DNA from 3 places in the Pseudomonas lijiangensis genome. Region 2 is predicted to be linked to each of the others. Evidence: predicted binding sites of a transcription regulator. Region 2 holds the regulator's gene; each other region holds the start of a gene.
What was found. Region 2 encodes sigma-54, which starts transcription at its own class of promoters, with help from an activator protein. Its sites were predicted from a motif close to ANTGGCATNNANNTTGCTNT; they were not measured.

Region 1: KQP88_RS08205 (circularly permuted type 2 ATP-grasp protein) is a predicted target of sigma-54. The motif match lies at 2,793-2,812, and genes of this name have one in related genera.
Region 3: flgB (flagellar basal body rod protein FlgB) is a predicted target of sigma-54. The motif match lies at 3,012-3,031, and genes of this name have one in related genera.

Annotation. Positions count from the first base shown of each region.
Region 1 is NZ_CP076668.1:1,874,842-1,885,210, forward strand. It holds gene KQP88_RS08190 (LTA synthase family protein) at 1-1,424, shown strand, start outside; gene KQP88_RS08195 (hypothetical protein) at 1,565-1,801, shown strand; gene KQP88_RS08200 (ribonuclease E inhibitor RraB) at 2,046-2,387, shown strand; gene KQP88_RS08205 (circularly permuted type 2 ATP-grasp protein) at 2,846-4,255, shown strand; gene KQP88_RS08210 (alpha-E domain-containing protein) at 4,268-5,224, shown strand; gene KQP88_RS08215 (transglutaminase family protein) at 5,221-6,018, shown strand; gene KQP88_RS08220 (rhodanese-like domain-containing protein) at 6,089-6,460, opposite strand; gene KQP88_RS08225 (amidotransferase) at 7,076-7,804, shown strand; gene KQP88_RS08230 (magnesium and cobalt transport protein CorA) at 7,851-8,822, opposite strand; gene KQP88_RS08235 (crotonase/enoyl-CoA hydratase family protein) at 8,932-9,621, opposite strand; gene KQP88_RS08240 (class I SAM-dependent methyltransferase) at 9,852-10,369, opposite strand, start outside.
Region 2 is NZ_CP076668.1:4,825,350-4,835,718, reverse strand. It holds gene KQP88_RS20250 (HPr family phosphocarrier protein) at 1-69, opposite strand, end outside; gene rapZ (RNase adapter RapZ) at 85-942, opposite strand; gene ptsN (PTS IIA-like nitrogen regulatory protein PtsN) at 945-1,409, opposite strand; gene hpf (ribosome hibernation-promoting factor, HPF/YfiA family) at 1,421-1,729, opposite strand; gene KQP88_RS20230 (RNA polymerase factor sigma-54) at 1,806-3,299, opposite strand; gene lptB (LPS export ABC transporter ATP-binding protein) at 3,484-4,209, opposite strand; gene lptA (lipopolysaccharide transport periplasmic protein LptA) at 4,210-4,755, opposite strand; gene lptC (LPS export ABC transporter periplasmic protein LptC) at 4,742-5,314, opposite strand; gene KQP88_RS20210 (KpsF/GutQ family sugar-phosphate isomerase) at 5,444-6,418, opposite strand; gene KQP88_RS20205 (ATP-binding cassette domain-containing protein) at 6,735-7,544, shown strand; gene mlaE (lipid asymmetry maintenance ABC transporter permease subunit MlaE) at 7,544-8,341, shown strand; gene mlaD (outer membrane lipid asymmetry maintenance protein MlaD) at 8,341-8,808, shown strand; gene KQP88_RS20190 (MlaC/ttg2D family ABC transporter substrate-binding protein) at 8,819-9,472, shown strand; gene KQP88_RS20185 (STAS domain-containing protein) at 9,469-9,774, shown strand; gene KQP88_RS20180 (BolA family protein) at 9,889-10,128, shown strand; gene murA (UDP-N-acetylglucosamine 1-carboxyvinyltransferase) at 10,151-10,369, shown strand, end outside.
Region 3 is NZ_CP076668.1:3,894,577-3,904,945, forward strand. It holds gene KQP88_RS16015 (hypothetical protein) at 1-66, shown strand, start outside; gene flgE (flagellar hook protein FlgE) at 54-1,391, opposite strand; gene KQP88_RS16025 (flagellar hook assembly protein FlgD) at 1,420-2,100, opposite strand; gene flgC (flagellar basal body rod protein FlgC) at 2,116-2,556, opposite strand; gene flgB (flagellar basal body rod protein FlgB) at 2,560-2,967, opposite strand; gene KQP88_RS16040 (efflux RND transporter periplasmic adaptor subunit) at 3,197-4,477, opposite strand; gene KQP88_RS16045 (TolC family protein) at 4,470-5,945, opposite strand; gene KQP88_RS16050 (ABC transporter permease) at 5,938-7,152, opposite strand; partial or broken gene KQP88_RS16055 (ABC transporter ATP-binding protein) at 7,321-7,900, opposite strand; gene KQP88_RS16060 (flagellar protein FlhE) at 8,370-8,798, shown strand; gene cheR (protein-glutamate O-methyltransferase CheR) at 8,948-9,799, opposite strand; gene KQP88_RS16070 (chemotaxis protein CheV) at 9,823-10,369, opposite strand, start outside.

The DNA of each region.
Region 1 (10,369 bases), 2.9 Mb from region 2:
CGCCGCTGCGTTGGGGCGATGCTTACACCACCGAATCGAACTTCGCCAACCAGTTGGGCCTCAACGGCACGCTGACGCTGATCACGGCCGCGAAAAGCCGCATGTCCGAAGACCGCGACAATATCTGGAAAGCCACCTTGCCTCAGCCTGAGGCACAGCAGGTCGTGCGCGACATGCTGCTGACCAGCCATGACCAGTTGATCGATCCGAACATTGCGGCAGTACGTCGTGATTTCACGCCGCCAGCTGAAAACACGCTGCCAATCCGCAACGTTGTGGTCATCCTGATGGAAAGCTTCGCAGGCCACTCGGTCGGCGCTCTGGGCGATAAAGCCAACATCACGCCTTACTTCGACAAACTGTCCAAGGAAGGCCTGCTGTTCGATCACTTCTTCTCCAACGGCACCCACACCCACCAGGGCATGTTCGCTACCATGGCGTGCTTCCCGAACCTGCCGGGCTTCGAGTACCTGATGCAGACGCCTGAAGGCAGCCACAAGCTGTCGGGCCTGCCGCAACTGCTCAGCGCCGGGCGCAACTACGACGATGTCTATGTCTACAACGGCAACTTTGCCTGGGACAACCAGTCGGGTTTCTTCAGCAACCAGGGCATGACCAACTTTGTCGGTCGTGAAGACTTCGTCAACCCGGTGTTCTCCGATCCGACCTGGGGTGTTTCCGACCAGGACATGTTCGACCGTGGCGCCGAGGAACTGAAAGCCCGCCAGAACGGCAAGCCGTTCTATGCCTTGCTGCAGACCCTGTCCAACCACACGCCTTATGCCTTGCCGGAAAACCTGCCGGTTGAGCGCGTGACAGGCCATGGTTCGCTGGACGAGCATTTGACCGCCATGCGTTATTCCGACTGGGCACTGGGGCAATTCTTCGAGAAGGCCAAGAAAGAGCCTTACTTCAAGAACACCCTGTTCGTGGTGCTGGGCGACCATGGGTTTGGCAACAAGATGCAACTGACCGAAATGGACCTGGGCCGCTTCAACGTGCCATTGCTGTTGATCGGGCCAGGCGTGCAGGAGAAATTCGGCCAGCGCAGCAGCATCGTGGGTACCCAGGTCGATGTGGTGCCGACCATCATGGGCCGTCTGGGTGGTCAGACCCGCAACCAGTGCTGGGGACGCGACCTGCTGAACCTGCCTGAAGGGGACAAGGGCTTTGGTGTGATCAAGCCGTCGGGCAGCGAGCAGGTGGTCGCCATCATCCATGGCAACCGTATCCTGATCGAACCTACGGAACTGCCTGCCAAGGTCATGACCTACACCCTGGGTGCAAACCCGCATGCCGAAGTGGTGCCCGATGCTCCGGACACGGCCGAGCTGAAGCAGAAGCTGGAAAGCTTCCTGCAGACCGCGACCAAGAGCCTTCTGGATAACACCGCCGGTGTAGAGGCCAGCAAGAACCGCAACTGATACCGCTGGCTACACAACGAAAGGCCCTCTGCATCCGATGCGAGGGCCTTTCTTTTTGCCTGCATTTTCTGGAACGAATGACTCGGCAAGACGGTCCAGATCATGCAAGCCAGCGTCCTGGCTTCGTTCGGGAGGTATTGATGAAACAGTGGGCCATTTCGTATCTCGATAAGGATGGTGTACAGCAGCGCCATGATATTGATTCACCGGAACGCCCAAGCGAGGAGGCTGCGGCACGTCTTCTGCGTCCGATTCTGTTCCCGGTCACGGATGAGCTGGATCTCAACGATCTTGAGGGACGCACCGAGGAGCCGACAGTCAAAACCCTCAAGGACCACAACAGTGTGCAGATCATTTCCATTACGGAAGTAATCTGATTCATTTGCACCTGCAAAGACTTGTTGTGTCAGGCACTTGGCAGCAGGCCCGAGTTGGGTCTACTCTGCAAACGAGGCCGATACGTCGGCCTCTCAATGTCGAAACCGGGTTGCTACAGATCCGGTCTGGTCAGCTTCATGCTTGATTCCCCACTGCGGATTAACTGTCGTGTGGCGACCACCAGCCAGGTGGTCGTTCTGGAAGAGTTGAAACTCTATCTATCGTTGCATAGGAGGACGTTTCATGAGCACAGCCTATCAAGAGGACATCAGCAGTCATGTACTGCGCCGCATGAAAGAAGGCGGTTTTGACTTTGCACGTACCTATCCTATCGAGTTCTACGCCGTCTTCCCGGATGAGGAACGGGCGCGGCAGGCTGCAGGACAATTTCGTGGTGAATCCATCAATACCCAGATCAACGTGCGTGACGACGGTGCGTGGCACTTGCAATTGAGCAAGGTGATGTATGCCACCTATGACGGCATCGGCGACTTCGAGCATGACTTCCAGAACGTGATCTCGCCGATGGACGGTGAGGTTGAAGGATGGGGCGTCACAGCGGAGGTCAGAAGACTCCACGCATGAATCATCTGTCTGGCAGTAACACGACCGGTCAATTGCGGAGTATGCCGCCATTGGCCGGTCGTGCTTTTGGCCGCAGGAAAAGAGACGGATGCAGCCCGATGGGCAAAAAAAAGCCACTCAATGGAGTGGCTTGAAGGGAAGAGCGGTTAGAAAAGCGCCAGGGCGCAAATTCCAGAAAAAAAGTCGAGGCAGGCAATCGGGCCTTTGTTTGCTCGGTTGCTGGCGATTATGGCGAACTAATATCCCCCAATGAAATCAACACTGACTATGCTGGTGATAGATTTCGCGATTGCCTGACGCTTCCGAATGAGGCGTAGGAGAAATGCTTAGGGCATTTATTGCACAGGAATGGTGCGTTGAATGTCTATTGTTTGCGTAAATCATTGATATGAAAGCGTTTATGCCGATGGCACGGGCCTTGCGAAGGCCTGTAGGTCCATGGTGACAAGGAGTACGGCATGATCCGCACCTTTTATGACGAGATGTACGACGCTGGCGGCCAGGTCCGCCCGCATTACCGGGAATTTGCCCGCTGGTTGGGTGATACGCCCCCTGAGCTTCTGGCTCAGCGTCGGCGTGAAGCCGACCTGTTGTTTCATCGCGCCGGGATCACGTTCACGCTCTATGGTGACGAGCAGGGGACCGAAAGACTGATCCCCTTCGATACGATTCCGCGCAGCATTCCGGCCAGTGAATGGCGGGTTGTGGAGCGCGGCTGCATTCAGCGCGTCAAGGCGCTGAACATGTTTCTCGCGGACCTGTACCACGATCAACGGATCATCAAGGCGGGGATCATTCCCGCCGAGCAGGTTCTGGCCAACGAGCAATATCAGTTGGCAATGCAAGGTCTGAACCTGCATCGCGACCTGTATTCGCACATTTCCGGGGTCGACCTGGTACGCGACGGCGATGGCACGTATTACGTGCTTGAAGACAACCTGCGTACCCCGAGCGGCGTGAGCTACATGCTCGAAGACCGCAAGATGATGATGCGCCTGTTCCCGGAGCTGTTCGCCGCGCAACGCATTGCTCCCATCGACCACTACCCGAATCTGTTGCTCGACACCCTCAAGAGTTCGAGCCATCTGGACAATCCGAGCGTGGTGGTTCTGACGCCGGGTCGCTTCAATAGCGCCTTTTTCGAGCACGCCTTTCTGGCGCGTGAGATGGGTGTCGAACTGGTGGAAGGTGCGGATCTTTTCGTGCGCGATGATCGCGTCTTCATGCGCACCACCGACGGCCCGAAAGCCGTTGATGTGATCTACCGCCGTCTGGACGATGCTTTCCTGGATCCGCTGGCCTTCAACCCGGATTCGATGCTCGGCGTGCCGGGCCTGCTGTCGGCCTACCGTTCCGGCAATGTGGTCCTGGCCAATGCCATCGGCACTGGCGTTGCGGACGACAAGTCGATCTATCCGTATGTGACGGACATGATCCGTTTCTATCTGGATGAAGAGCCGATCCTCAAGAACGTGCCGACCTGGCAGTGCCGCAAGCCTGAAGAGCTGTCCCATGTGCTGGCCAATCTGGGTGATCTGGTGGTCAAGGAAACCCAGGGTTCCGGCGGTTACGGGATGCTGGTCGGTCCTGCAGCGACCGCTGCGGAAATCGAAGCCTTCCGTGCCCGTCTCAAAGCCAAGCCACACGCATATATCGCCCAACCGACCTTGTCCCTGTCGACCTGTCCGACCTTCGTCGAGAACGGTATCGCCCCGCGACATATCGACTTGCGTCCATTTGTCCTTTCCGGCCGCGAAACCCGCGTTGTGCCTGGCGGGCTTACCCGAGTAGCGTTGCGTGAAGGCTCGCTGGTGGTGAACTCGTCGCAGGGTGGTGGAACCAAGGACACCTGGGTGGTCGAGGATTAAGGATGCCTGCCAATGCTAAGTAGAACTGCCTCGGATCTTTTCTGGATGTCGCGTTACCTGGAGCGAGCGGAGAACCTCGCCCGAATGATGGACGTGAGTTATTCGCTGTCATTGATGCCCCAGGACGGGCGCGGTGGGCTGGACGAAATTGCCATGCCACTGCTGATTACCGGAACCCTGGATGCCTATGTGGAGCGTCATGGCGCACTGCATGCCGAACGCATGCTGCATTTCTTCGCCCTGGATGCCAGCAACCCGGCCAGCATCTATAGTTGCCTGGGTGCTGCGCGGGCCAGTGCCCATGCGGTGCGCGGGCGAATTACCGCTGACATGTGGGAAAACATCAACTCCACCTGGCTGGAAATTCGCGGGATCGCCGAGCAAGGATTGGCGCGCTATGGCATGAGCCATTTCTGCGAATGGGTCAAAGAGCGTTCCCATCTGTTCAGAGGCGCGACCTACGGCACCATCATGCGTAACGATGCGTTCCGTTTCATTCGTCTGGGTACCTTCATCGAGCGCGCCGACAACACCCTGCGCATGCTCGACGCTCGTTATGAAATGCTGGAGTTGCGTGGGCCGCAGGCCAACGCGGCGGCTGACAACTCCGCCGCCGGTTACTACCAGTGGAGCGCCTTGCTGCGCGCCTTGTCGTCTTTCGAGGCTTACACCGAGCTGTACCGGGATGCGCCAGGAGCGCGTCAAGTCGCCGAGCTGTTGCTGCTGCGCGCCGACATCCCGCGTTCCTTGCGTGCCTGCTTGGAAGCACTGGACCAGATTCTGTCCAGCCTGCCAGGCACCAATGGTCGTCCGGCGCAGCGCATGGCAGCAGAAATGGACGCACGCCTGCGCTACACCAGCATCGACGAGATCCTGAGCGAAGGCCTGCATGAGTGGTTGAACGAATTCATTCCTCTGGTAGCCCAACTGGGTGATGCCATCCACACTTCATATCTGGAGGCTGCATGAGACTCTCTATTAGCCACGAGACCACCTATCACTATGATGATCAGGTTCGGGCCAGCATCCAGTATCTGCGTCTGACTCCTCATGACAGCGAGCGTCAACAGATCCTGAGCTGGCAATTGAGCCTGCCGCGTCCTGTGCGCGCGCAGATCGATCCGTTCGGGAACATTCTCCACGTGCTGACTCTGGACGAGCCTCATGAGTCGATCATCATCGGTGCCCGCGGGCAGGTGGAAATCGACGAAACCCGCGAGGCCGAACATGAAAGCCAGTCGGCGCTGCCATTTCTGCGTTTCACCCGCCTGACCGAAGCGGACGAAGCGATGCGGGCATTCGCCACGAAGGAAAGCAGCAAGCGTACTGATCGCACGGGCTTGATCGATCTGATGCAGGCGTTGAATCAACACATCGTCTACACGCCGGGCGCGACCGAGGTCGATACCAGTGCGGCCCAGGCATTTGCCGGGCGTTCAGGTGTCTGCCAGGACCACACCCATGCCTTCCTGGCCTGTGCCCGCAGTCTTGGCGTGCCCGCGCGTTATGTCTCCGGTTACCTGTACAGCGAAGACAAGGATCACCTGTCCAGCCATGCCTGGGCTGAAGCCTGGATCGAAGATGGCTGGTACAGCTTCGACGTCACCAACACGCTCGCGATTCCTGCTCGCCATCTCAAGCTGGCGGTAGGTCTGGATTATCTGGATGCCTGCCCGGTACGCGGCATGCGCCGTGGCGGTGGTTACGAACAGATGCACGCCAAGGTCTCAGTCTCGACGCAGGTTCAGGTGCAGCACCAGTAATTCCTGTACCACCTGTGGGAGCGAATTCATTCGCGAATGAATTGGCTCCCACACAGCCTGCACAAGTGGTTTACTCCGCCGGATCATCAGTAATGTCATACAGCGCATTATGCAGCTCTTCATAATTGCCGCCGTTGATGACACTGAAGTAACCGGCTTGTCTGAGTTTGTCCTGGGCTCTGCTTGCCTTTTCGTTCGAGCTGCTGAAAATGACGAACACAGAGTTGCGGTCGGTGAGCACCTGTTTCAGTTGATTGACCAGCCGTGCATCTTCGACCCGGACCGCATTGAGAACGGTACCCGCGTCATATTCGGTCTGGCTGCGCACATCCACTGCCAGTTTCCCTTCCTTCAAGGCGGCCACGGCGGCTGCCTGCTCGACCTCACCCGCCTGCGCTGCGAAGCTGCAAGCCAGAATTCCCAGTGCTATCCATTGACGCATAAACCAGCCTCCCATCATTTGACAGGAAGATTGGCACAGATATGAGCACTTCGGTAGCGCACGCCGAATCAGCCGAACAAACGGTTCAGATTCGGCAGGATCAACAGAAGAGTGGTCGCGAATACAATAAGACCCGCCTGACGTATCTTTGAATGCTTGAACATGGCTGACTGCCTTTTGTTGTTATTCCTGAGCGACAAAAGCTCACCGAATTCATCAAGTGCGAAATCGGGCAGCTGGCAAAGGTGGTGCTGATGAACGGGTGGTCTCGGCCATATCGCCGCAGACCTGACGCTGGATATATTTTTATCGCGCCTTCCTGTTACAGATTTAACCTTAGAGGCCGCATTGCTTATGGCTTAGAACTAATTGGTATTTATCACCAATAATTTCTGATTAAAGGTTATTTAGGCGCTGCTGATAACATGATCAGGCCTTGGCTAGAGGCTTTGAGGGTGTATCGTTAGCTTTCTACCGTTCGTCTGGCCAGGGATTGTCCTGCGAGCGATACCGGGTGGGTGGCCATGCAGATACTGGCTTCTTGCTTTGGTCCTGCAATTCAGGGCAGGCTTTGCCCGTGCGCTATTGCCTTTTTACTGTTTCAGGTCCTTTTTTATGTCGTTACGCATCTGCATTCTGGAAACCGACATCCTGCGCCCGGAGTTGGTTGAGCAATATCAGGGTTATGGGCGGATGTTCGAGTTATTGTTTGCGCGCCAGCCGTTTGCCGTTCAGCTCAGTGTCTACAACGTGGTGCAGGGCATTTATCCCCCCGACGACGAGCGTTTCGATGCCTATCTGGTGACTGGCAGCAAGGCCGATTCGTTTGGCACCGATCCCTGGATTCAGACGCTCAAGGTCTACCTGCTCAAACTGTACGAGCGGGGCGACAAGCTGCTGGGGATCTGTTTCGGGCACCAGCTGCTGGCGCTGTTGCTGGGTGGCAAGACCGAGCGCGCTACCCAGGGCTGGGGAGTGGGCATTCATCATTATCAACTGGCTGACCCGCAACCCTGGATGACGCCAGCCATCGACAAGCTGACGCTGTTGATCAGTCACCAGGATCAGGTCACGGTATTACCGGAAAATGCGACGGTGATCGCCTCCAGCGATTTCTGCCCGTATGCGGCTTATCACATCAATCATCAGGTCCTGTGCTTCCAGGGCCATCCCGAATTCATTCACGAGTTTTCCCGCTCCTTGCTGGACCTGCGCCAGCAGACGCTGGGGGAACAGGTTTATCGCAAGGGGCTGGACAGCCTGGAACATGAACACCATGGCGCAACCGTGGCCGAGTGGATCACGCGCTTTGTAGCGCACAAGCCGGATTCGAATGTGGCTTGAAGCCTGAGAACTCCCGGCGCTGACTGGCGCCGGGAGCTTTTGCCGGTTACAGCCAGCCCGAACGCTTGAAACTGGTGAACAAGGCCGTACAGCCTCCGACGATCACCCCCAGCACCACGAAGTAACCGTAGTGCCAGGTCAGTTCCGGCATGTTCTCGAAGTTCATCCCGTAAATCCCGGCGATAGCGGTAGGAAACGCCAGAATCGCCGCCCAGGCCGCAAACTTGCGCTGCACGATGCTTTGTCGCGATGACTCCAGCAACAGACCGATCTCGATGGTCTGGCTGGCGATGTCCCGCAGGTTGCCCAGGTCTTCCATTTGCCGTTTGACGTGAATCTCCACGTCGCGAAAGTACGGACGCATGTTCTTGTCGATGAAGGGAAAGCTCAGCTTCTGCAGCTCTTCGCCGACTTCCACCATGGGCGACACGTAGCGGCGCAGCCGCAGAAGATCCCGGCGCAGGCTGTGAATGCGATGGATGTAGGCTTCATTCAGGATGCCGCCGAGTACGCTTTGCTCCAGCTCTTCCAGTTCGGCATGGATGGCTTCGGTCACCGGCTGATAACTTTCGGTCACGAAGTCCAGCAGGGCGTAGAGCACGAAGTCTTCGCCATGCTCCAGCAGCAGCGGCCTGGCTTCACAGCGCTGGCGCACAATCCCGTAGGATTTCGAGTGGCCGTTGCGCGAGGTGATGATGTAGCCCTTGCCGGCGAAAATATGGGTTTCGATGAACTGCAGCCTGCCGTTTTCCCGCACCGGCGCGTAGGTGACGATAAACAGCGCATCGCCGAAGGTTTCCAGTTTGGGGCGGCTGTGGACTTCCAGCGCATCCTCGATAGCCAGTTCGTGCAGGTTGAACTGTTTCTTGAGGCTTTCCAGCTCTTGCGGGGTGGGCTGCTCCAGCCCGATCCAGACAAAGTGATCCGGCCTGGCTGCCCAGGCCGCGCCTTCTTCAAGGGTGATATTGCTGACTTTCTTGCCTTTGCTGTAAACCGCTGCTGCAACAACTCGGCCCATATCGTTTCGCTTCTTGTTCAAGGAGTGGCTGTGATGCAAAAAGGATTGCGTCATGGCTCAACGCGATAAAGCCCGCATGGGCGGGCTTCATGGCTGTCGAGCGCAAGGCTTAGAGCGACAGCTGCTTGTCGAGTTCTATGGCGGAATCCAATGTATCGAGCAGCGCTTTTCTGACCTTGAGCTTGGTTTTTCTGTGGGCGTTCATATTGATCTTCTTCAGTTGCAGGGCCGCGGTGCGGGCGGTGTCCTGCAGTTCGTCGATGCTGACCACCTTGTCCAGAAAGCCCGCGTTCAGCGCGCCTTGGGGATCGAACATCTCGGCATTGATCACCGAGCGATGAAACGCTGACTTGCGCAGACGGTCACGCGCCAGTTCGATGCCCACATGGTGCATGGTCATGCCGATCTGTACTTCATTGAGGCCGATATTGAAGGGGCCTTCGACCCCGATCCGGTAATCGGCCGACAGCAACAGAAACGCACCCTTGGCCACGGCATGGCCCGGGCAGGCGACAATGATGGGGAAGGGGTGAGCCAGCATGCGCCGCGCCAGTGTCGAACCCCGGGATACCAGGTCGATGGCCGCTTCGGCGCTGGAGGTCATGACCTTGAGGTCATAACCGCCCGAGAGAATGCCCGGTTGCCCCGTGATGATCACCACGGCACGATCTGTCTCGGCCTGATCCAGCGCTGCATTGAATGCGGCGATCACATCCGGCGAGATGGCGTTGACCTTGCCGTTGTTGAGGGTCAGCGTGGCAATACCATCTTCAAGCTGGTACGAGATCAGATCGCTCATGGCGCAATTCCTTCTTGTTGAGATGCGCAGACGTTACTCAGCTACTCCTATCAGGTAAAGCGCTGACTCATCGGTCAGTAACGGATTGTGAGGTCAATACTGAATTCACTGGCTCACAGGGCGACACGGTGTCCCGGTGGGAGCGAATTTATTCGCGAAACCTTCCAGACGATACATATGTATTGGATGCCTTTCGCGAATGAATTCGCTCCCACGGAAAACCATTTAATTCATGATGTTACGTCTTGTTTAATGATCGGCGATCTGGCCGTAAACAATGCCACTTTCCCCGTGACCTCCACCGTGACGTCCTTGAAATGCAAGGCCAGGGCATTGCGCAGGCTGGCGACGTTGTCACTGCGATTACCAAAGATGCCTTTCTTGTTATAGACATCCATCAGCTTGCGACCAAACCCGTTGTGCCCGGCTTCGTCGCCCAGAATGGTTGCGCCGAACAGCACACCGTCATCCTTCAGGCGAGTCTTGAGGTTGGCGAAAACCTGGGCCTTGTCGCTCATGGTTCCGGGCAGGCAGTGCAGCAGATAGAACAGCGAGATCGAGTCAAACCCTGTCTCATGCCCGGGTTCGAACGGCTTGAACACATCGTGGCGGATTACCCGGATACCCGGCCGGCCGAAGCGCTGACGTGCCGCTTCCAGGCTGCTGCTGTTGAGGTCCAGCAAGGTGACTTCGGTGCTGATGGGCAGATTGGCATTGGCCAGGTAATAGCCGGTGCCGACGCCTACAT
Region 2 (10,369 bases):
AACGAACTTGGCGGCTGCGCGGGCATGCAGGCCCAGTTTGTTGATGATGGTGATTTGACGAGCGGGCATCGCAGTGAAAATCCTTCAGCTGAGGTCGCGGTGGCGGACCTGAACGTTCTTGAGTGATTGTTGCAGGACCTGACCCAGACGTTCTGTCAGGTAGACGGAGCGATGATGCCCGCCTGTGCAGCCAATGGCGATGGTGACGTACGAGCGGTTGCTGGCAGCAAAGCGAGGCAGCCATTTGTTGAGGTAGGAGAAAATGTCCTGGAACATCTCTTCGACATCAGGCTGGGCTGCCAGGTATTCGATAACGGGGGCATCGAGGCCCGAATGGTCGCGCAGTTCAGGCTTCCAGTACGGATTGGGCAGGCAGCGCACATCGAATACGACGTCGGCGTCCACAGGCATGCCACGCTTGAAACCGAACGACTCGATCAGGAAGGCGGTACCGGCTTCAGGCCTGTTCAGCAGGCGAAGCTTGAGGGTGTCGCGTAGCTGATAGAGGTTCAGGTGCGTGGTGTTGATCTTGAGATCGGCCAGATCGATGATTGGCCCCAGCAGAGTCGTTTCGTCGTGTATGGCTTCTGCCAATGAACGATTCGCCGTGCTGAGCGGGTGACGACGGCGAGTTTCGGAGAAGCGTTTGAGCAGCGTCGCTTCGTCGGCATCCAGATAGAGCACGTCGCACTGGATATTCAGTGCACGAAGTTCGGCGAGGATCTGCGGGAAGCGCGTCAGGTGGCTCGGGAGGTTACGTGCATCGATGGACACCGCCAGCAGAGGTTCTGCCAGCTCGCTGTTCATCAGCGCACGCTCTGCCAGTTCCGGAAGGAGGCCGGCAGGAACGTTGTCCACGCAATAGAAACCGTTGTCTTCCAGCACATTCAGAGCTGTGCTCTTGCCAGAACCCGAACGACCACTCACGACGATCAGGCGCATGTTCAATGTCCGTTCTGTACGTCCAGTACCACTTGATAAAGCGTTTCACCGCTTTCGGCACTGCGTAGGCGGTCACGCACTTCAGTGCGGTCAAGCATGCTGGCTATCTGGCGCAGCAGCTCCAGGTGTTCATCGGTGGCCGCTTCCGGGACGAGCAGGACAAACAGCAGGTCGACCGGGGCACCATCGATGGCGTCGAAATCGATAGGCGATTCCAGGCGCATGACTGCGCTCACAGGTGTTTCACACCCTGCAAGGCGGCAATGGGGGATGGCAATGCCGTTGCCAAAACCGGTAGATCCCAGTTTTTCGCGGGCAACAAGGCTTTCAAACACACTTTGCTGGTCCATGCTCGGTACTTCTCGACCGATCAGGTTGGCAATTTGTTCGAGTACGCGTTTTTTACTGCCGCCCGACACGTTCACGCATGAACGGCCGGGGGTCAGGATGTTTTCAAGTCGGATCATTGGAATGAGTGTCAGCGAGCTGTCGCACCTTTAAGGATGTTCTGCTGCTTCTCCTTATGCTTGAGCAATTGTCTGTCGAGCTTATCAGTGAGAAGGTCGATGGCCGCGTACATGTCGTCATGTTCGGCGTTGGCTACGACCTCTCCACCATGGATGTGCAGTGTGGCTTCGATCTTCTGTTTGAGCTTCTCGACCGCCAGGGTGACCTGCACGTTAGTAATCTTGTCAAAATGCCCTTCGAGCTTCTTGAGCTTGAGCTCAACGTATTCGCGAAGGGGCTTGGTCACTTCCAGTTGGTGTCCACTGATATTGACTTGCATACAGCTTTCTCCTTTGCCAGTGCATATAGAAGCAGGAGTTCATTCCTGCCGCTGGAACGCTGTGGCTCTGCCTGCATCACATCAGTCGCTTGCGTTCACTCGAAGGTGCGATTCCGAGCGACTCGCGGTACTTGGCAACTGTGCGACGGGCTACTTGAATGCCTTGTGCCTCCAGTAAACCAGCGATCTTGCTATCACTCAACGGCTTTTTCTGATTTTCCGCTGCAACCAGTTTCTTGATGATTGCGCGAATTGCCGTCGAAGAGCATTCCCCGCCTTCGGAGGTGCTGACGTGGCTGGAAAAGAAGTATTTCAGCTCGTAAATACCCCTTGGGGTATGCATGAACTTCTGGGTGGTCACGCGGGAAATTGTCGACTCGTGCATGCCTACGGCTTCGGCGATGTCATGCAGGACGAGCGGCTTCATGGCTTCGTCGCCATACTCGAGAAAACCGCGCTGATGTTCGACGATCTGGGTGGCAACCTTCATCAGGGTTTCGTTGCGGCTCTGCAGGCTCTTGATGAACCAGCGGGCTTCCTGCAACTGATTGCGCATGAAGGTGTTGTCGGCGCTGGTGTCGGCCCGGCGCACAAAACCGGCATATTGCGGGTTGACCCGCAGGCGCGGCACGGATTCCTGATTCAGCTCCACCAGCCAGCGCTCGTTGTCCTTGCGCACGATCACATCGGGCACGACATATTCGGCTTCGGTGGATTCGATCTGCGAGCCGGGGCGCGGGTTGAGGCTCTGGACCAGTTCGATGACCTGGCGCAGTTCGTCTTCCTTGAGCTTCATGCGACGCATGAGCTGGGTGTAGTCGCGACTGCCCAGCAGGTCGATGTAGTCGGTGACCAGGCGCTGGGCTTCGCTCAGCCAGCGGGTCTTGGCCGGTAGCTGGCGCAATTGCAGCAGCAGGCATTCGCTCAGGTTGCGGGCGCCGATACCGGCAGGTTCGAATTGCTGGATACGGTGCAGAACGGCTTCGATCTCGTCGAGTTCGATATCCAGTTCGGGATCGAAGGCTTCGACGATTTCTTCGAGGGTTTCGTCGAGATAGCCCTGGTTATTGATGCAGTCGATCAGGGTGACGGCAATCAGCCGGTCCTTGTCGGACATCGGCGCCACGTTCAATTGCCACAGCAGATGGCTCTGCAGGCTTTCGCCAGCGGACGTGCGGGTGGTGAAGTCCCATTCGTCGTCATCGTTGCTGGGCAGGCTGCTGGCGCTGGTCTGGTAGACATCTTCCCAGGCGGTATCGACGGGCAATTCGTTTGGAATGCGCTCGTTCCATTCGCCCTCTTCCAGGTTGTCCACAGTGGGTGCGGATTCCTGATAGCTGGGTTCCTGGATCTCGGTATTGGGCTTTTGCTCGATGTTGTCGGCCAGAGGGTCGGAGTTGTCGAAGTCTTCGCCTTCCTCCTGGCGTTCCAGCATAGGGTTGGATTCCAGTGCTTCCTGAATCTCTTGCTGGAGGTCCAGGGTCGATAACTGGAGCAAGCGGATAGCCTGTTGCAGCTGCGGTGTCATCGTCAGCTGCTGGCCCATTCTCAAGACTAGCGATGGTTTCATGGCAGGGGCTAAACACCTTATTCGCCGGCGCACATGCGCCATCCACTACAGGGCGCCGAAGCGCCAACTTAAGCAAGTTATATGCCTGAATCTGAAGTGTTTGCCTAGAGCATCATGACAAAAAATGCATTGTCAACAGGATGCTTAGGCAAAGCTCGCATCAAGAGAGCTCACACAGGATCGACTACAGGCGGAACTCGTGGCCGAGGTAGACCTCTTTCACCAGCTGGTTGGCCAGAATGGTTTCCGAGTCGCCTTCGGCAATCAATTGCCCGTCGTTCACGATGTAGGCGGTTTCGCAGATATCCAGGGTTTCGCGCACGTTGTGATCGGTGATCAGCACGCCGATGCCCTTGGCTTTGAGGTGATGAATGATCTGTTTGATATCGCCCACCGAGATGGGGTCTACACCTGCGAAAGGTTCGTCGAGCAGGATGAACTTGGGTGCGGTGGCCAGTGCCCGGGCAATTTCCACGCGGCGGCGCTCACCACCCGAAAGGCTCATGCCCAGGTTGTCGCGGATGTGGGTGATGTGGAATTCCTGAAGCAGGCTTTCCAGCTCCTTGCGACGTGCGGCTGAGTCGAGTTCCTTGCGGGTCTCGAGGATGGCCATGATGTTGTCGGACACGGACAGCTTGCGGAAGATCGAGGCTTCCTGAGGCAGATAGCCAATGCCTGCGCGGGCGCGGCCGTGCATCGGCTGGTGGCTGACATCGAGGTCATCGATCAGGACGCGGCCCTGATCGGCCTGTACCAGACCGACGATCATGTAGAAGCAGGTCGTCTTGCCGGCGCCGTTGGGGCCGAGCAAGCCTACGATCTGACCGCTGTCGATGGACAGGCTTACGTCGCGTACGACCTGACGACTCTTGTAGCTTTTAGCCAGATGCTGGGCTTTAAGCGTCGCCATTTACTGGGCCTTCTGCTGTTCGGTTTTCTTTTTAGGCTGGATGACCATGTCGATCCGTGGGCGCGGTGCAGTCACTTTAGCGCCGCCATTGGCGCGACCTGCGGTGACGACCTGCTTCACAGTGTCATAGACGATCTTCTCGCCTTCGGAGGTGTTGCCGTCGTTGATGACCTTGGCCTTGTCGATCAGTACGATGCGGTCCTGTGCCGCGTAATACTGGATGGTGACGCCATAGGCCTGCACGATCGGCTTGTCTACCGAGGGTTTCTGCTCGTAATAGGCCAGGTTGCCGACGGAGGTGAATACGTCGACTTCGCCCTGTGCGTTACGAGTGATGGTCACGGTATTACCGGTGATCTTCATCGAACCCTGAGTGATGATCACGTTGCCCTTGTAGGTGGCAACGCCTTTCTTGTCATCGAGCTGCGCATCGTCAGACTGGATGTGGATCGGCTGATCGCGATCGGTTGGCAGGGACCAGGCGCTCGCGCTTCCCAGTGCTGCGCCCAGGCCGAGCAAAAAAGGAAGAGTTTTAACGAGACTCATACTGTCCTCTTACGTTGGACAGCAGGTCCATCCTGCCGTCGTTCAAATACGCTTTCATTCCCTTGGCTGTCGTTACACCGCCAGCGGCGTCGATTCTAACCACTTGCTCGGTCTGCGCATATTGCTTCTGTGGGAATACGGTCATACGACTGCTGGTAATGATAGTCGTACGCTGCTTTTCATCGGTACGTGCAACACGTACGGAGTCGATCAGTTCAACTTCGGTGCCGCCCGGCGAAACTTCGCCGCGTTCGCTCTGTACGTGCCACGGGAACAGGGTGCCGCGGTACATGTGCAGGTCGGGTTTGGTCAGCAGGGTGATATCCGTTGCCTTGACGTGTTCGACCTTGTCGGCAGTCATGTCGTATTGCATCTTGCCGTCGGGCAGGTACTGCACGCTATGGGCATTGATGGCGTAATAGTCGATGGCGGTGTCGTCGGTGGCGGCGACAGGCTGATCCATGAAGCTTTCCGGGCTGATGTTCCAGTAGCCGACTGCGGCAAGCAGCAGTGCCAGCACCCCGAAGGTCAGGATCGTGCGTATTTTCTTACTGAACATAGAAAAGGCTTCCATAAGGGCGCATGGCGGGCTGCTTCAATGTTACCCGGCGCGCAGGCGACAAGTCTGGCAGATCGTTGCCCTGGCAGGTGATTTGTTCCTGATTCATAAAGAGCAGAAGAGTAGCCATTACATGACACCCGCTCGCAGCAGGTCCTGCAGGTTGAAGGCGCCGGTCGGGCGGTCATCGGCGTCGACGACGATCAGCGCGCCGATCTTGTGATCTTCCATGATTTTCAGGGCTTCGGCGGCGAGCATGTCTGCGCGGGCCGTCTTGCCATGAAGGGTCATGACTTCATCTATGGTGGTTTCGCGAATGTCGATCGGGCGATCCAGGGTGCGGCGCAGGTCGCCGTCGGTGAAGATCCCGGCCAGCTTGCCGTCGGCGTCGACGATTGCGGTCATGCCCAGGCCCTTGCGGGTCATTTCCAGCAGCGCATCGCGTAGCGGGGTGCCGCGCTGAACCTTGGGCAGGGCGTTGCCAGTGTGCATGACGTTCTCGACTTTGAGCAGCAGGCGTCGGCCCAGTGCGCCGCCGGGGTGCGAGAACGCGAAATCTTCTGCGGTGAAGCCGCGAGCTTCGAGCAATGCAACGGCCAGGGCGTCACCCATGACCAGGGCTGCGGTAGTCGAGGACGTGGGCGCCAGGTTCAGCGGGCAGGCTTCGTGTTCCACCTGGACGTTGAGGTTGACGTCGGCCGCCTTGGCCATGACCGACGTCGGGTTGCCCGTCAGGCTGATCATCTTGATACCCAGGCGCTTGATGAGGGGCAGCAGGGTAACGATTTCATTGGTCGTGCCGGAGTTGGACAGGGCCAGAATGATGTCGTCACGGGTAATCATGCCCATGTCGCCATGGCTGGCTTCGGCGGGATGCACGAAATAAGAGGTCGTGCCGGTGCTGGCCAGGGTTGCGGCGATCTTTCTGCCGATGTGGCCGGACTTGCCCATGCCGACCACTACGACGCGTCCCTTGCTGGCCAGAATCATTTCGCACGCGCGCACGAAATCGCCATCGAGATGGCCGAGCAAGCCTTGTATGGCTTCCATTTCGAGGCGGATGGTTCGTTGCGCGGATTGAGTCAGGTCGCTGGATCGGGTCATATCTTGAATTAGTCGGCTTGCTGAAAGGCGGCGATTATAGCGGTAATGTACGATTCCCTCACGTCTGATCGTCATGGAGTTGTATCTGGGGTGGCTTGTTCAGCCTTTCGGGGTTATTGCAAGGGCTTTTCTCAGGTTTATTTCAGCCTGCACAGGGTGTCTGCAAGGTGCTGTGGGGTATCTAACAAACAGGTTCTCTTCTTGGGTGGCGTGCTGCTGCGGTGATATAGTGCGCGGCTTGTTCGGCTGGCCCGTGCTGTCTGTGTCTCGCGAGAGCAGGCAGGAGAAGGGAGAAGCTGTATCGCAAGGAGTTTAGATGAGCGCCGATGACGCCTACGCGGTCGATTTGAAAGGAGTGTCCTTCAAACGCGGCACGCGCAGCATATTCACTGATGTCGATATTCGTATTCCCAAGGGGAAGGTCACCGGGATCATGGGGCCGTCCGGCTGTGGCAAGACGACCTTGCTTCGGCTCATGGGAGCGCAATTGCGGCCAAGTTCGGGCGAGGTCTGGGTCAATGGCCAGAACCTGCCCGAGCTGTCACGCAGCGACCTGTTCGATGCGCGCAAGAACATGGGTGTCCTGTTCCAGAGCGGCGCCTTGTTCACCGATCTCGATGTTTTCGAGAACGTCGCCTTTCCCTTGCGCGTTCACACCCAGTTACCGGAAGAGATGATCCGCGACATCGTCCTGCTCAAATTGCAGGCAGTGGGCTTGCGCGGCGCGCTCGAGCTGATGCCCGACGAGTTGTCCGGTGGCATGAAGCGTCGCGTGGCGCTTGCCCGTGCGATCGCCCTCGATCCGCAGATTCTCATGTACGACGAACCCTTTGTCGGGCAGGACCCGATAGCCATGGGGGTTCTGGTGCGTCTGATCCGCTTGCTCAACGATGCGCTGGGGATCACCAGTATCGTGGTGTCTCATGATCTTTCCGAGACAGCAAGTATCGCGGACTACCTTTACGTCGTCGGAGACGGACAGGTGTTGGGGCAGGGTACGCCGCAGGAACTGATGTCCTCGGATAATCCGCGCATTCGTCAGTTCATGACCGGCGAGCCGGACGGCCCCGTTCCATTTCACTATCCGGCACCGGATTTTCGTGAAGATCTTTTGGGGAAGCGCTGATGCGCAATAAGTCATTGCTGGACCGTATTCGCCTGTTCGGGCGTTCGGCCATTGATACCGTTGCAGTGCTGGGGCGATCCGGCATCTTTCTGGGCCATGCCTTGCTGGGGCGCGGCGGGATCGGCGGCGGTTTTTCGCTGCTGATCAAACAGTTGTACTCGGTGGGCGTGATGTCTCTGGTCATCATCGTCGTGTCGGGCATTTTCATCGGCATGGTGCTGGCTCTTCAGGGCTTCAGCATCCTGGCCAGATACGGTTCGGAGCAGGCCGTGGGCCAGATGGTCGCATTGACCCTGCTGCGTGAGCTGGGGCCTGTGGTGACAGCGCTGCTGTTTGCCGGGCGTGCCGGTTCCGCACTGACGGCGGAAATCGGCAACATGAAGTCCACCGAGCAGTTGTCCAGCCTTGAAATGATCGGTGTCGACCCTCTCAAGTACATCATTGCACCACGCCTGTGGGCCGGGTTCATTTCCCTGCCGCTGCTGGCGATCATTTTCAGTGTGGTCGGAATCTGGGGTGGCTCGTGGGTCGCAATCGACTGGCTGGGTGTCTATGAAGGCTCCTTCTGGTCGAACATGCAGAGCAGCGTTTCCTTCACCAGTGATGTGCTCAATGGTGTTATCAAAAGTGTCGTCTTTGCCTTCGTGGTGACCTGGATCGCCGTTTTCCAGGGTTATGACTGTGAGCCCACTTCCGAGGGGATCAGCCGTGCCACGACCAAAACCGTTGTATATGCCTCACTGGCAGTGCTGGGCCTCGACTTTATTCTGACCGCCTTGATGTTTGGAGATTTCTGATGCAAAACCGTGCAATCGAAACCGGAGTCGGCCTGTTCCTGCTGGCCGGGATACTGGCTTTGCTATTGCTCGCCCTGCGTGTCAGCGGCTTGAGCGCCAGTGCGACCAATGACAGCTATAAACTTTACGCATACTTCGACAATATCGCCGGTTTGACTGTCAGAGCCAAGGTGAGCATGGCGGGTGTGCCGATCGGCCGGGTAACGGCAATCGATCTGGATCGTGACACCTTTACCGGTCGTGTGACGCTGGAGATCCAGAAAAAGGTGGATAACCTGCCTTCTGACTCCACCGCTTCGATCCTGACCTCCGGTCTGCTCGGTGAAAAATACATTGGTATCAGCGTGGGCGGTGACCAGTCCCTGCTCAAGGACGGCAGCACGATCCATGACACGCAGTCATCGCTTGTGCTGGAAGACCTGATCGGGAAATTCCTGCTCAATACCGTGAGTAAAGAAGCCAAATGAGGAGCTTTAAATGATCTCTATCCTGCGCCGTGGTCTGCTGGTGTTGCTGGCCGTGCTGCCGATGATGGCAAATGCGGCGGCAACTCCGTCCGCTCATGACCTGGTAGATCGCACCACCAAGGAGTTGCTGAGCGATCTGGCCAGCAACAAAGAGCAGTACAAATCCAATCCGAGCGCGTTCTACGATGCCTTGAACCGTATCGTTGGCCCGGTAGTGGATGCTGACGGCATTTCCAGAAGCATCATGACCGTCAAGTACTCGCGCAAGGCCACGCCTGAGCAGATGCAGCGTTTCCAGGAAAACTTCAAGCGCAGCCTGATGCAGTTCTATGGCAATGCGCTGCTGGAGTACAACAACCAGGGCATCATCGTTTCTCCTGCCAAGGATGAGGGTGCTGATCGCACCAGCGTCGATATGCAGGTAAAAGGCAACAACGGCGCGGTTTATCCGGTTTCCTACACCCTTGAGAAAATCAACGGCGAGTGGAAAGTGCGTAACGTGATCATCAATGGCATCAACATCGGCAAGCTGTTCCGTGACCAGTTCGCCGATGCCATGCAGCGTAATGGCAACGACCTGGACAAGACCATCGATGGCTGGGCGGGTGAAGTCGCCAAGGCCAAGGAAGTGACGACCGAAGCTGCGCAGAAGTCTGCGCAATGAGTGAGTCTGCCGTACGCTTTGGCTCGCCCGGGCAATTGCAGCTGACGGGCGTGCTGGATTACCGTAGCGGGCCGCAACTGCGCAAGCAGGGCGCGGCCCTCATCAAGTCCAGCGATGCACCGAGCCTGATTCTGGACTGCTCCGGTGTGGTGAAGTCCAGCAGCGTCGGGCTGGCCCTGCTGCTGGCGTTCATGCGTGATGCCAGTGATGCGGGCAAGTCGGTCAGCGTGCAGTCATTGCCCGAGGACATGCGGGAAATTGCCCGTGTATCCGGCTTGAGCGAGCTTTTGGATAGTCATTAATAGCGGTTATCGGGAAAGCCCTTTGTCTGGCACCCCTTCGTTGGGGTTCGCATAGCATGGGCTTTTTTGTATGATGGCCGACCCGCGCGCGTAGGGCGCCGATCGAGGTTAAGCATGCAGGCTGTAGAAGTTAAGACCTTCCTTGAAGGAAAGCTGCCCGAAATCCAGGTGGAAGTTGAAGGCCAAGGCTGCAATTTCCAGCTGAACATCATCAGTGACGAGATGGCCAGCCTGAGCCCCGTCAAGCGTCAGCAAAACATCTATGCCCATTTGAACCCTTGGATTGCCGATGGCAGCATCCACGCGGTCACTATGAAATTTTTCAGCCGCGCTGCCTGGGCCGAGCGCACCTGAGCCAATTGGTGTCGAGATTCTAATGGATAAATTGATTATTACCGGTGGTGTTCGTCTTGATGGCGAAATCCGCATTTCCGGGGCAAAGAACTCTGCCCTGCCGATTCTCTCGGCTACGCTGCTGGCCGATGGCCCGGTAGTCGTTCAGAACCTGCCGCACCTGCACGACATCACCACCATGATCGAGCTGTTCGGTCGTATGGGCATCGAGCCTGTGATCGACGAGAAACTCAGCGTCGAA
Region 3 (10,369 bases), 930 kb from region 2:
ACAAGAAAGCCCCTGCAAAGGGGCTTTCTTCAACGCTCCATCAAACCTGGTTATCAGGTCATCTGAATAGTGGTCTGCATGATGGTGCTTTCAGTCGAAATGGTTTTCGCATTCGCCTGATAGTTGCTTTGCGCCTTGATCAGGTTGACCAGTTCCAGCGTCAGATCGACGTTGGAATCTTCCAGCGCCTGACCCGTGATGTAACCCAGAGTGCCCGACTGCGGAACACCGGTCACCGGCAAACCGGAGGCGAAGGTTTCACGCCAGTTGGTACCACCAGCAGGAGAAAGCCCCTGCACGTTGGCGAATGTAGTCAGAGAAACCTGACCAATCACTTTTGACTGACCATTGGTGTAGGAAGCGAACAGGTTGCCACTGGCATCCACGCTCATATCCTTGATCTGACCAGCCGCATAACCATTCTGAGTCTGGGTGATAGGACCCGATACAGAAGCGGTCTGGGTAGCCTGGGTCATGTCCAGCCTGATGCCCGAAGTGACACCGACAGCACCGTTGGCAACCCAGGTCGCAGAGGTGCCAGTACCGGTCTGCATGGCTGGAATCCAGTTGTTGACCTGGAAAGTACCATCAGTATTGACTGAAATGTTGGTACTGGCCGACGGAACCGACGGGGTCGCCGAAGTATTGATGACCATGTTGCCGGAGGTATCGAAAGTCAGGTTGTTACGGTCAGCTGTGGTACTGGTCGGATCGCTGATGCTGCGACCATCGATCAACGAATACATGGCCCAGGTATTGGTGCCCGTTTTAGCCAGATACGTTTCCAGAGAATGCTCGTTACCCTGAGAGTCGAAGACCTTGGTGCTATAGGTGAAGTTATAGCTATTGGTATTCGTCGCATCGAAAGGCGAGATAGTCGGAACTGTCGACGTCGAATTGAGGTTGGCAACGTTAGTGATGATACTGGTCGGACTGGCCGCCTGATTCGAGCTGTCAACCCGCAGATCACCCGAGACACCCACAGCAACATTGCCGTTCGCATCAACGTTGTAACCCTGAAGGTTCATGCCCGAGCTGTTGACGACATAGCCATCCTTGTCGGTACGGAATGCACCGGCACGGGTATAGAGCGTCTCGCCGTTGTTGCTGAGCATGAAGAAACCATTACCGTTGATTGCCAGGTCCAGGCTGTTACCAGTCCCGGTGGTCAGGCCACCCTGGGCAAACTGCTGGGAAACGGCAGCCGTGGTCACACCGCTACCGATGCTGGTACCACCGGAAGTGCCACGAATCGACTGAGCATACTGGTCAGCAAATTCGATACGCGATTGCTTGAAACCAGTGGTCGCAACGTTGGCAATGTTGTTGCCGGTAACGTCGAGACTTTTGTTTGCTGCATAGAGCCCACTAAGGCCGATATTGAATGACATGTACCACTCCTACGCCGTCTAGTCGGCTCTATATTCCGATTGATTGCACTTTGGACAGAGCGATCGAATTGCCGCCAGCCAGGTTTAGAGTCATTTCCCCACCACTCACAGCCGTAGTAACGCTGTTGACTGTTGCTGGAAGGTAAGTCGAGAGACCATTGTTCGTGCCGTTGATAGTGCCATTTGCAATAAAGCTGTAAGTCCCCGAAGGCATGGCAGTACCTTCGCTGTTGAGGCCATCCCAAGTGAAACTTGCATTGCCTGCGCTCTTGGAGCCCAGGTCGATGGTATCCACCAGATTGTTGCTGGCATCGTATACCTTGACCGTCGTTGCCGAGGTCGAGGACGGCACTACAACCGAACCGGTCAGGCCTTTAGTGGTATCCACCTGAGCGGTACCGGTCTCGACAATCACCGAACGACCTACCAGCGAGGAAGCCTGCAAAGCCTGGGAAGACTTGTAGCTGGTCGCAATCGAGTCAACGGTCGAGGTCAGGTTCTGCATGCTTTCCAGACTGCTGAACTGCGCCAACTGCGCAACGAATTGCGTGTTGTCCTGCGGATCCAGCGGGTTCTGGTTTTTCATCTGGGTGACGAGCAACTGCAGGAACGCATCCTTGCCCAGCGCTTCGCCCGAACTGCTGGCACTGGCTTTGGGGTTCTGCAGCGAGTTTATAAAACTCGTCGATACATCGTTTTCAACGGCCATAACGTTCGCCCTTTATTACTGACCGAGGGTCAGAACTTTCTGCATCATGGATTTTGCGGTGTTCATGATTTCGGCGTTCGTCTGGAACGAACGGCTGGCGGAAATCATGTCAGCCATTTCTTCCACGACGTTGACGTTGGGGTAGTAGACGTACCCGTTCTTGTCAGCGGAGGGATGATTAGGCTCGAAACGCGCTTCAAGGTTGGAGCTGTCTTCGATGATGCCGTTGACCTGAACGCCCTGACCGGCATCGCTCTGATCCTGAAACAGCGAACCACCGTTGGACTGCTGACCCTGCAACACGGTTGCGAACACCGGGTGACGGGCACGGTAGGTCTGATCCATGCTCGATGACACGGTCTCGGCGTTGGCGATGTTACTGGCAGTGGTGTTCAGACGCGTGGTCTGGGCACTCATGGCGCTACCGGCAATGTTGAACACATTGGCTAGTGACATGGATTATTCTCCGCGCAGGGCTGAGATCAGCCCTTTGAATTTGCTGTTGAGCAGGGTGAAACTGGCCTGGAAACCCATGGCGTTATCGGTGTAGCTGGCCTGCTCGACCTGCGAATCGACGGTGTTCTGGTCCAGCGAAGGCTGAGACGGGGTGCGGTACATCAACGTACCATCGCCATTGCCCATGCCTTCAGCTTCGATATGACGGTTATTGGTCATGTTCAGCGCAAAACGACCGTTCTGAGCCTTCTCGTTTTCGGCGGCCAGCACCGAGGAAAAGTCCAGATCACGGGCCTTGAAATTCGGGGTATCGGCGTTGGAAATGTTGTTGGCCAACACCTCTGCACGCTGAGCCCGGAAGTTGAGGGCCTTTTCGTGTATGCCTAATGCTTTATCGAAGCTGATGCTCATTTCGGGAAACCTTTGCCGGTTGACCTGATTCTCGTATCACTGAGAAAGCAATCAGCGTGCCAAATCCATAAAGCCAGTGTTTGCGGGGTCTGTAGCGACATGCAGGTCGGCAATGCCAGAAAAGCGGCAAGGCATTTCCGCTACGAAGGGTTAAAGCGGCAAGGGATGTGCCGTTTTTTTGCCATGTCCGCGGCACAGGCTGCCGCAGGCTGCACAATCACTGAGCCTGTCAGCGGGCGGTGGCAGGCAACTCGACATAACCGGGTTTCAGGCCGGAAACCTCGACCCCCTGAGGCATCGCACGACCGGCAGTGACCATGACCCGCTGCGGCGCATCGGCCATGTCTTTGCGATAGACAATGAAAGTTCGGCCTTCGGCATCCTGGCGCAACACCTCAGGCGGCACCGCGAAGCCGTTGTCAGTCCGATAGGTGACGATCGCCAGCCGGGCACTCATGCCAAGGCGGACCTTCACCTGCTGGGCAGGCGTCAGGGAAGCGATGCTGATGACCACTTCGTACGTCGTGCCGCCGCCGAAATCGGGGGCCACGCCCTGCGCAGCAATCGAAGACAGGGTTCCCTGCAGGGTAATACCCTCGAAGCCATCACCCGTGACCTGCACAGGCATGCCATCGGCCAGTTGATGCAGATCCACCTCTTCGACACGGGCAACCGCCCGGATCTGCTCCAGACTCGCCAGCTCGAAAAGCGGCGTACCCTGAGGCATGCGCATCCCTTGCTGGATCAAGGGCGCAACGCCTCCTTCCGGCCTCTGTGGGCGCAATACAATCCCGGCGAACGGCGCCTCGATTTCCCGGCGGGCATGCAGAGCCTGCAAGGCCTGATAACGCGACTGGGCATTGGCCAGCTCCATATCGGCTATCTGGCGATTTTCACCCTTGCCCTTCTCCATGACGGCATTCAATTCGGACTGCGAGGCTGTCATGTCAAGTCGCTGGACCCTGGCCTGCTGCTCGAGTGAATCCACATCCATGCGCGCGACAATACCCCGCTCGAACAAGCGGCGCGTATCCGCCAGTTTTCGCTCGGTATCGCTCAGTCCGTACTGAGCACTTGTGAGTGCTCGACGCGCACGCGCCACCTCTTCGCCCTGCGCCCAGTTTTCCATATCCTTTACTGTGCGCTGAAGCTTCAACTGGGCAGCCAGCGCCTCACGCAACTGGATATCCAGTTGTGCGGTATCCAGTGTCAGCAAATGCTGACCACGCTCGACCCGCTGCCCCTCGACGACAGCGACCTGCTGCACGACACCTTCAAACGGAGCTGCCATCGTTGATCGGCTGGCTGCCTCGATTCGCCCCACCAGCCCCAACTGACTCTCCAGCAATTGCGGCTGCACGGCTATCCAGCGAACGTCTGGCGATGCCGATTCGGACTGCGACTGATAGCCATAGACAAGGCCCGCAAGAAGCCCGGCAGCAACAACGCCAGCGACAGCAGCCCGAACACCGACGCGAGAGGTGCGCAATCGAGTCAGATACTTAGTCATTGAGATCAATATCCCAGCTCTCCAGAGTCGTACCCAGCGTCTGATCCAGACTTGTCTGGGCATTGAGGTAAGCAATCAATGCATTGAGGCGAGCATTTTCGGCATTGCGCAGGTCGGCCTCGAAACTCAGGACCTGGAAGTTGCTGGAGCGGCCGGACTGCAGTTTTTCCCGCTCGATATTCAGTTTGCGAAGCGACAACTCACGCGCCCTCTGGGAAATCTCATACTGTCGCCAACGGGTCCCCAGATCGCGCACACCATCCCCGACATCCTGCGCCAGGGACTGATTCGCCTCAGCCAGGAGCAGCTCCTGGTTTTCCACATCGACCCGCGCTCGCACCTCGGCTTGCCGCCGACTCAAATCACCAATCGGGATATCGATCTGAACACCGGCATAGCCCTCCCAGGTACGGTTTGTGCTGGGGCCGAAATCATTCTGGGAACGATCACGCACCTGAGTGGCACCGCCGATCAATGACACATCCCATAACCGCTCGTTACGGGCGACAAGAAGATTGATTTCCGCCTGCTTGCCGGCAATCAAGCGAGTGAGATAGGCAGGCTGCCGCTCCCTCGCAGTGAGCAAAGCCTGCTGCGCACTGACCTCGATACGACGCGCATCAAGCACCTCGACCGCACGCAATCGCGTGCCCAGGTCCAGGGCCAGGAGACGCAACAGTTCAAGGCGACTGGCATCCAGCTGGTTGGCCGCCTCCTCTATCGCCAGTTCCTGAGTGGCGACGTCAGCTTCAGTCTGAACAATGTCGAACTCTGCCATTTGCCCCGCTGAAATCATCGCCCTGTTTGCGTCAAGCAACTGACGTGAACGCTCAAGCGCATCACGCGCAATGCGTACCTGCTCCTGGGCACGCAACAATTCACGATACCCCGTAATGATCCGGTTGATGGTGTCCGAAACCGTAGACTTCAGAGCCAGACGGTTGACCTTCTCCGAAAGAACCGCCAACCGCACGGGAGCTGTGGCCACCTCTTTTCCGGCACCTCGCAACAAAGGCTGAATGACCGTGAGGGTTGCGCCATCGTTACGAGTGCGGCCTGCCGTGTCGGCCATGGTCAGTTGATTCGACCAGGCAAGGGAAAGCTGGGTCCCGTACTCACCCAGCATGGTGGTCTGGGGAATGACTTCAGCCTGACGATAGTGATCGCTCTGATTGCGCGTCGCCAGATAACGGCTGCTGAGTACCAGCTTGGGCGTAAAGAGGTCCTGGGCAACACGCAAATCGAACTTCTGGGCAATGCGATCAAGATAGGCACTGCGAATGGAGCGGTTGTCCCGCAACCCCAGAAATACCGCATCGGCCAGGGTCAGCTCGATCGTCTGCTCACTCAGGGAGACTGCCCGACCCGGCATGCTCGGACCGCCCGGCACAAGCGGTGCCGCCACGGCAGATTCAAGGCCACCGAGAACCAGGCAACACACCAACAGACTCCGACAGAGATCAATCATCGCGCAACGCCTGTACCGGTTCCAGGCGAGCCGCCATCAAGGCCGGGTTCAATCCGAAGAAAAGCCCCACCAGCAGCGAACTGACAATACCCAGCGGGAGCGAAGGCAACGACAAGGTGAATCCCCAGCCCGACACTACCGAGAACAGCCAGGCAGCCAGCAGCCCCAGACACGCGCCTATCGTCGCTCCTGCAATGGACAACACAGCCGCCTCCAGCAGAAACAGTCGCCCGATATCCACAGGACGCGCGCCCAGCGCCATGCGAACACCAATCTCACGGCGTCGCTCGGACACATTCATGACCATCACATTCATGACCCCGACACCGCCTACCAACAGGGAAATACCGCCCAGGCCCGCCAGCAGATAGGAAAAGGTCCGGGACTGTTGCGCCAGACCATCAATCAATTGCTGGGGAATCTGCACCTGGACATCGCGCCCTGGCGCCAGCGTTTGCAGGTAACTGCTCAAGGCGTTTCCATCCTGCTCCAGGGTTTCGCCGCCCCCGCCCCTGGCAATGACATTGGTGATTTCCGGCTTTGAACTGATGCGCCGCATGCCTTCGATGGGGACGAAAACAGCGTCATCCACGGAAACGGGAATAAGCGGGTTCTGCCCATGCCCGGACAGGATCCCGACCACCTCAAAAAGATAACCGTCGATCTGTATGCGTCTCCCCGCCACATCCCGAAGACTCTCGATGCCCAGCTCCCGGGCCACTTGCGCACCCAGCACGGCATAGGTGCTGCGACTGTCGTAACTGGAAAGGAACCGGCCCTGGGCAACACGCAATCCAAGCACTGCCGCCAGATCACTGGAAGTACCCGCGATATTCGTATTATGCGTGCGCCCATCAAAACTCACTCTGGTCGAAAGCATCATGACAGGCGCGACATGAAGAACTCCGGGAACCGCCTCCATGACCGCCGGGACATCCAGCGTTGCCGGGGCCGGACGCATCTTCATTCCCGGCACTGCCGCAAAGCTGACCACCAGCATATCGCTGCCAAGCCCCTTGAACGCGCTGATGGCCTCGTTGGCCGCGTTCTGGCCAATGTTCAACAAGGCGACCACCGAAGCGCATCCCACGGCAATGCCCAGCAAGGCCAGCAACGATCGGCGCCCCAGGAGACGCAAACTGTTCAGAGGCTCCAGGAATATCTGCCCTGTCGACGGGCCGTAATGGGCGAACCGCTCTTCAGACATGAGCAATCCCGGCTGGCGCTACCCGCTCTTCGAGACAACCATCACGCACATGCAGGCAACGCTGCATGTGCCGGGCCAGGGCGTTGTCGTGCGTAACCACAATCAAGGTCACGCCTTGCTCCCGGTTCAGGGCAAGCAGCAGAGAAAGAATCTCGGCAGCCGTAGCGCTGTCGAGGTTGCCGGTCGGCTCATCGGCAAGAATCAGGGCTGGCTGCCCTACAAGAGCACGGGCAATGGCAACTCTCTGCCGCTGCCCACCGGAAAGTTCGGCAGGACGATGATGAGCCCTGTCGGCCAGCCCCACGCGCTCGATTTCTCGCTGCGCGGCCACTCGCGCAGCGTGGCGGGAATAGCCGCGATACAGCAACGGCAGGGCGACGTTATCCAGAGCATTCAGACGCGGCAGGAGGTTGAAACTCTGGAAGACAAAACCGATGAGCCGGTTACGGACCTTCGCACGCGACGGTGCAGAAGCGTCGCCCATGTCCAGCCCATCCAGAAACAGACCGCCCGCTGTCGGACGATCAAGAAGGCCGAGGATATTGAGCAGCGTACTCTTGCCTGAGCCGGAGCTGCCGACAATGGCACAGCTCTGGCCGCGCTCGATGGTCAGCGATACATCGTGCAGAACCGAGTGAGATACCGCGCCTGCCTGATAGGAATGGCAGATACGATCCAGTTGAATCAGGTTTGTGCAAGGTAGCGGCGTGGCGCTTGTGCATTGCTCCTGAGTGACGTGCCCTTCCATTGCGTACAGCCTTCTCCATGACCTCGTATTCGCCCGCCCTTATATCACCTCGACAAAGGGTGTTGGAGCGTTTTTTTGCATGAAGGAAAAAAATTCATACTGTCACTCAACGCATGAACCCTGAAAAACTTTAGTGCTTACTCAACACACCAATAAAAATAATACAAAAAATGACAAGACAAATAATAAAGTCATGTAGGAAATCATAAGAAACTCAGACAGCACAGCACCTGACCACCATTACCACCAAAACACAATTCAAAATATTTCAAGCCAAAAAAACATAAAAACAAAGATTAAATCTTTCAGCACGAAGAGCGCTAGAAAGAACCAGCACTGCTTAAAATTATTTTTCACGTTACTGTCTTGCCTGAATAAAAATGAGAAGGTATAAAGCTCCCGCCGCCTGTCAAGACAGGCAGGGGCTTCGCAAAGAATGCGAACTCATGGATTAGAAGGAGTCTTAAAAATGAAAAGAAAAGGTATTCTTGGGTGTGCAGCAGCATTGGCACTGGCAACGATTGGCAGCAATGCCTTTGCAGTAGGGGGTGGATACGCTCAAACAGCTAATATTAAACCCACCTACTCTACGAACCAATGGAACACCACAACTGTTCCGATTATTGGCACCACTCCTGCAAGCGGGAAAATAACATTTATCAGTTGGAATTATACAATCGGTGCAATACCCGCCAATGCAACCTTCAATGCCCTCCTATGTCACGGAGATACAAGCTCTTGCATTGATGTGACATCCCTGAGAAGCGGATCGACCACCTTTTTCGCAAACAAATCGCCAAGCAAGAATTTCTTTCTGTACCACCGCATCTATCGCTCAAGCTCATTCGCGCCTGTCACAGGCGGCCCACTGCAAGTCATCGTTAACTGGGAAAATTAATCCCCGCTAAACGCACTTGCCGAGTCATAAAAACTTAACACTCATGATTCGGCAAGTACTTCTCTGCGCACTAAAAACCTGCATATCAGAAGAACACCCACAAAAAAGAGACCCGAAGGTCTCTTTCATGCTCATACCTACAACCACCATCACTTGGCCTTGTAGATAATCCCCGGACTGCACTGAACCATCTGATAATGATCCGGCAAGCCGTTAAGCGCTTCGGAAGCACCCAGGAACAGGTAGCCACCCGGCTTGAGCGTGCCGTGGATGCGCAGCAGGATGTCTTTCTTCACTTCGGCCGAGAAGTAGATCAACACGTTGCGGCAAAACACGATGTCGAACTTGCCCAGGCTTGCGTAGCTGTCGAGCAGGTTGAACGAGCGGAACTCGACACGGCTCTTGATCGGAGCCTTCACCACCCAGCGACCCGGACTTTTCACGTCGAAGTAGCGCTGCAGGCGATCCGGCGACAGGCCGCGGCCGATTGCCAGGCTGTCGTACTCGCCCGTCTTGCAGTTGGTGAGCATCAAGCCGGACAGGTCGGTTGCAACGATCTGTGCACCCGCCTTGAGCTGGCCCGGATTGCTGCGCTCGAACTCGTCGATGGACATCGACAGCGAGTACGGTTCCTGACCCGACGAACAGGCCGCCGACCAGATACGCAAGCGCTGGCCCGGGCTGGCCTTGATCTGCTCTGGCAGCACCCTGTTCTTCAGCACCTCAAAGGGATAGGTATCACGAAACCACAGGGTTTCGTTGGTCGTCATCGCATCGACCACCTGTTCGCGCAAACCGCTGCGGGGTTGCGACTGGATACGCTGCACCAGTTCGCCCAACGATTTGAGTCCCTGCTGCTCCATCAGCTTGTTGAGACGGCTGGAGACCAGGTACTGCTTGTTTTCCCCCAGCAAGATGCCACAGGCTTTTTCCAGAAAGACCCGGAACTGTTCAAAATCCAAATTACCTGTAGAAGACAAGGTGCCGCCTCTCAAAATCATGTGAACCACCAGGAGCGACGCTCCTAGCTATTGTCTGCCGCCTTGATCCGCGCCACGACCCTGGCCGCGAGGTCATCAGGTCGAAATTTCGCGAGAAAATCGTCAGCACCCACTTTCTTTACCATCGCCTGGTTGAACACCCCGGAAAGCGAGGTATGCAAGGTGATGTGCAGCTTCTGCATTCGCGGATCGTTGCGTATCGCTGTTGTAAGGGTATAGCCATCCATCTCCGGCATTTCAATGTCGGAAATCATCATCAGAAACTCTTCTTCGGGTTTCTTGCCCTCTTCAACCATCGCACGCAGGTAATCCAGCGCCTGACGCCCGTCGTTCAAGGCAACCACCTCGACACCGACAGTTTCCAGGCAGCGACTCACCTGCTTGCGCGCAACCGACGAGTCATCGACCGTCAGCACTCGCAACGATACAGCCTTGCTATGAGTCTCTTCGTCGATCACGCCGTGGGATACAGCCTCGGTAATCGGCGCCACCTCGGCGAGAATCTTCTCGACGTCGATGATTTCCACCAACTGGTTGTCCACACGCGTCACGGCCGTCAGGTAGTGATCG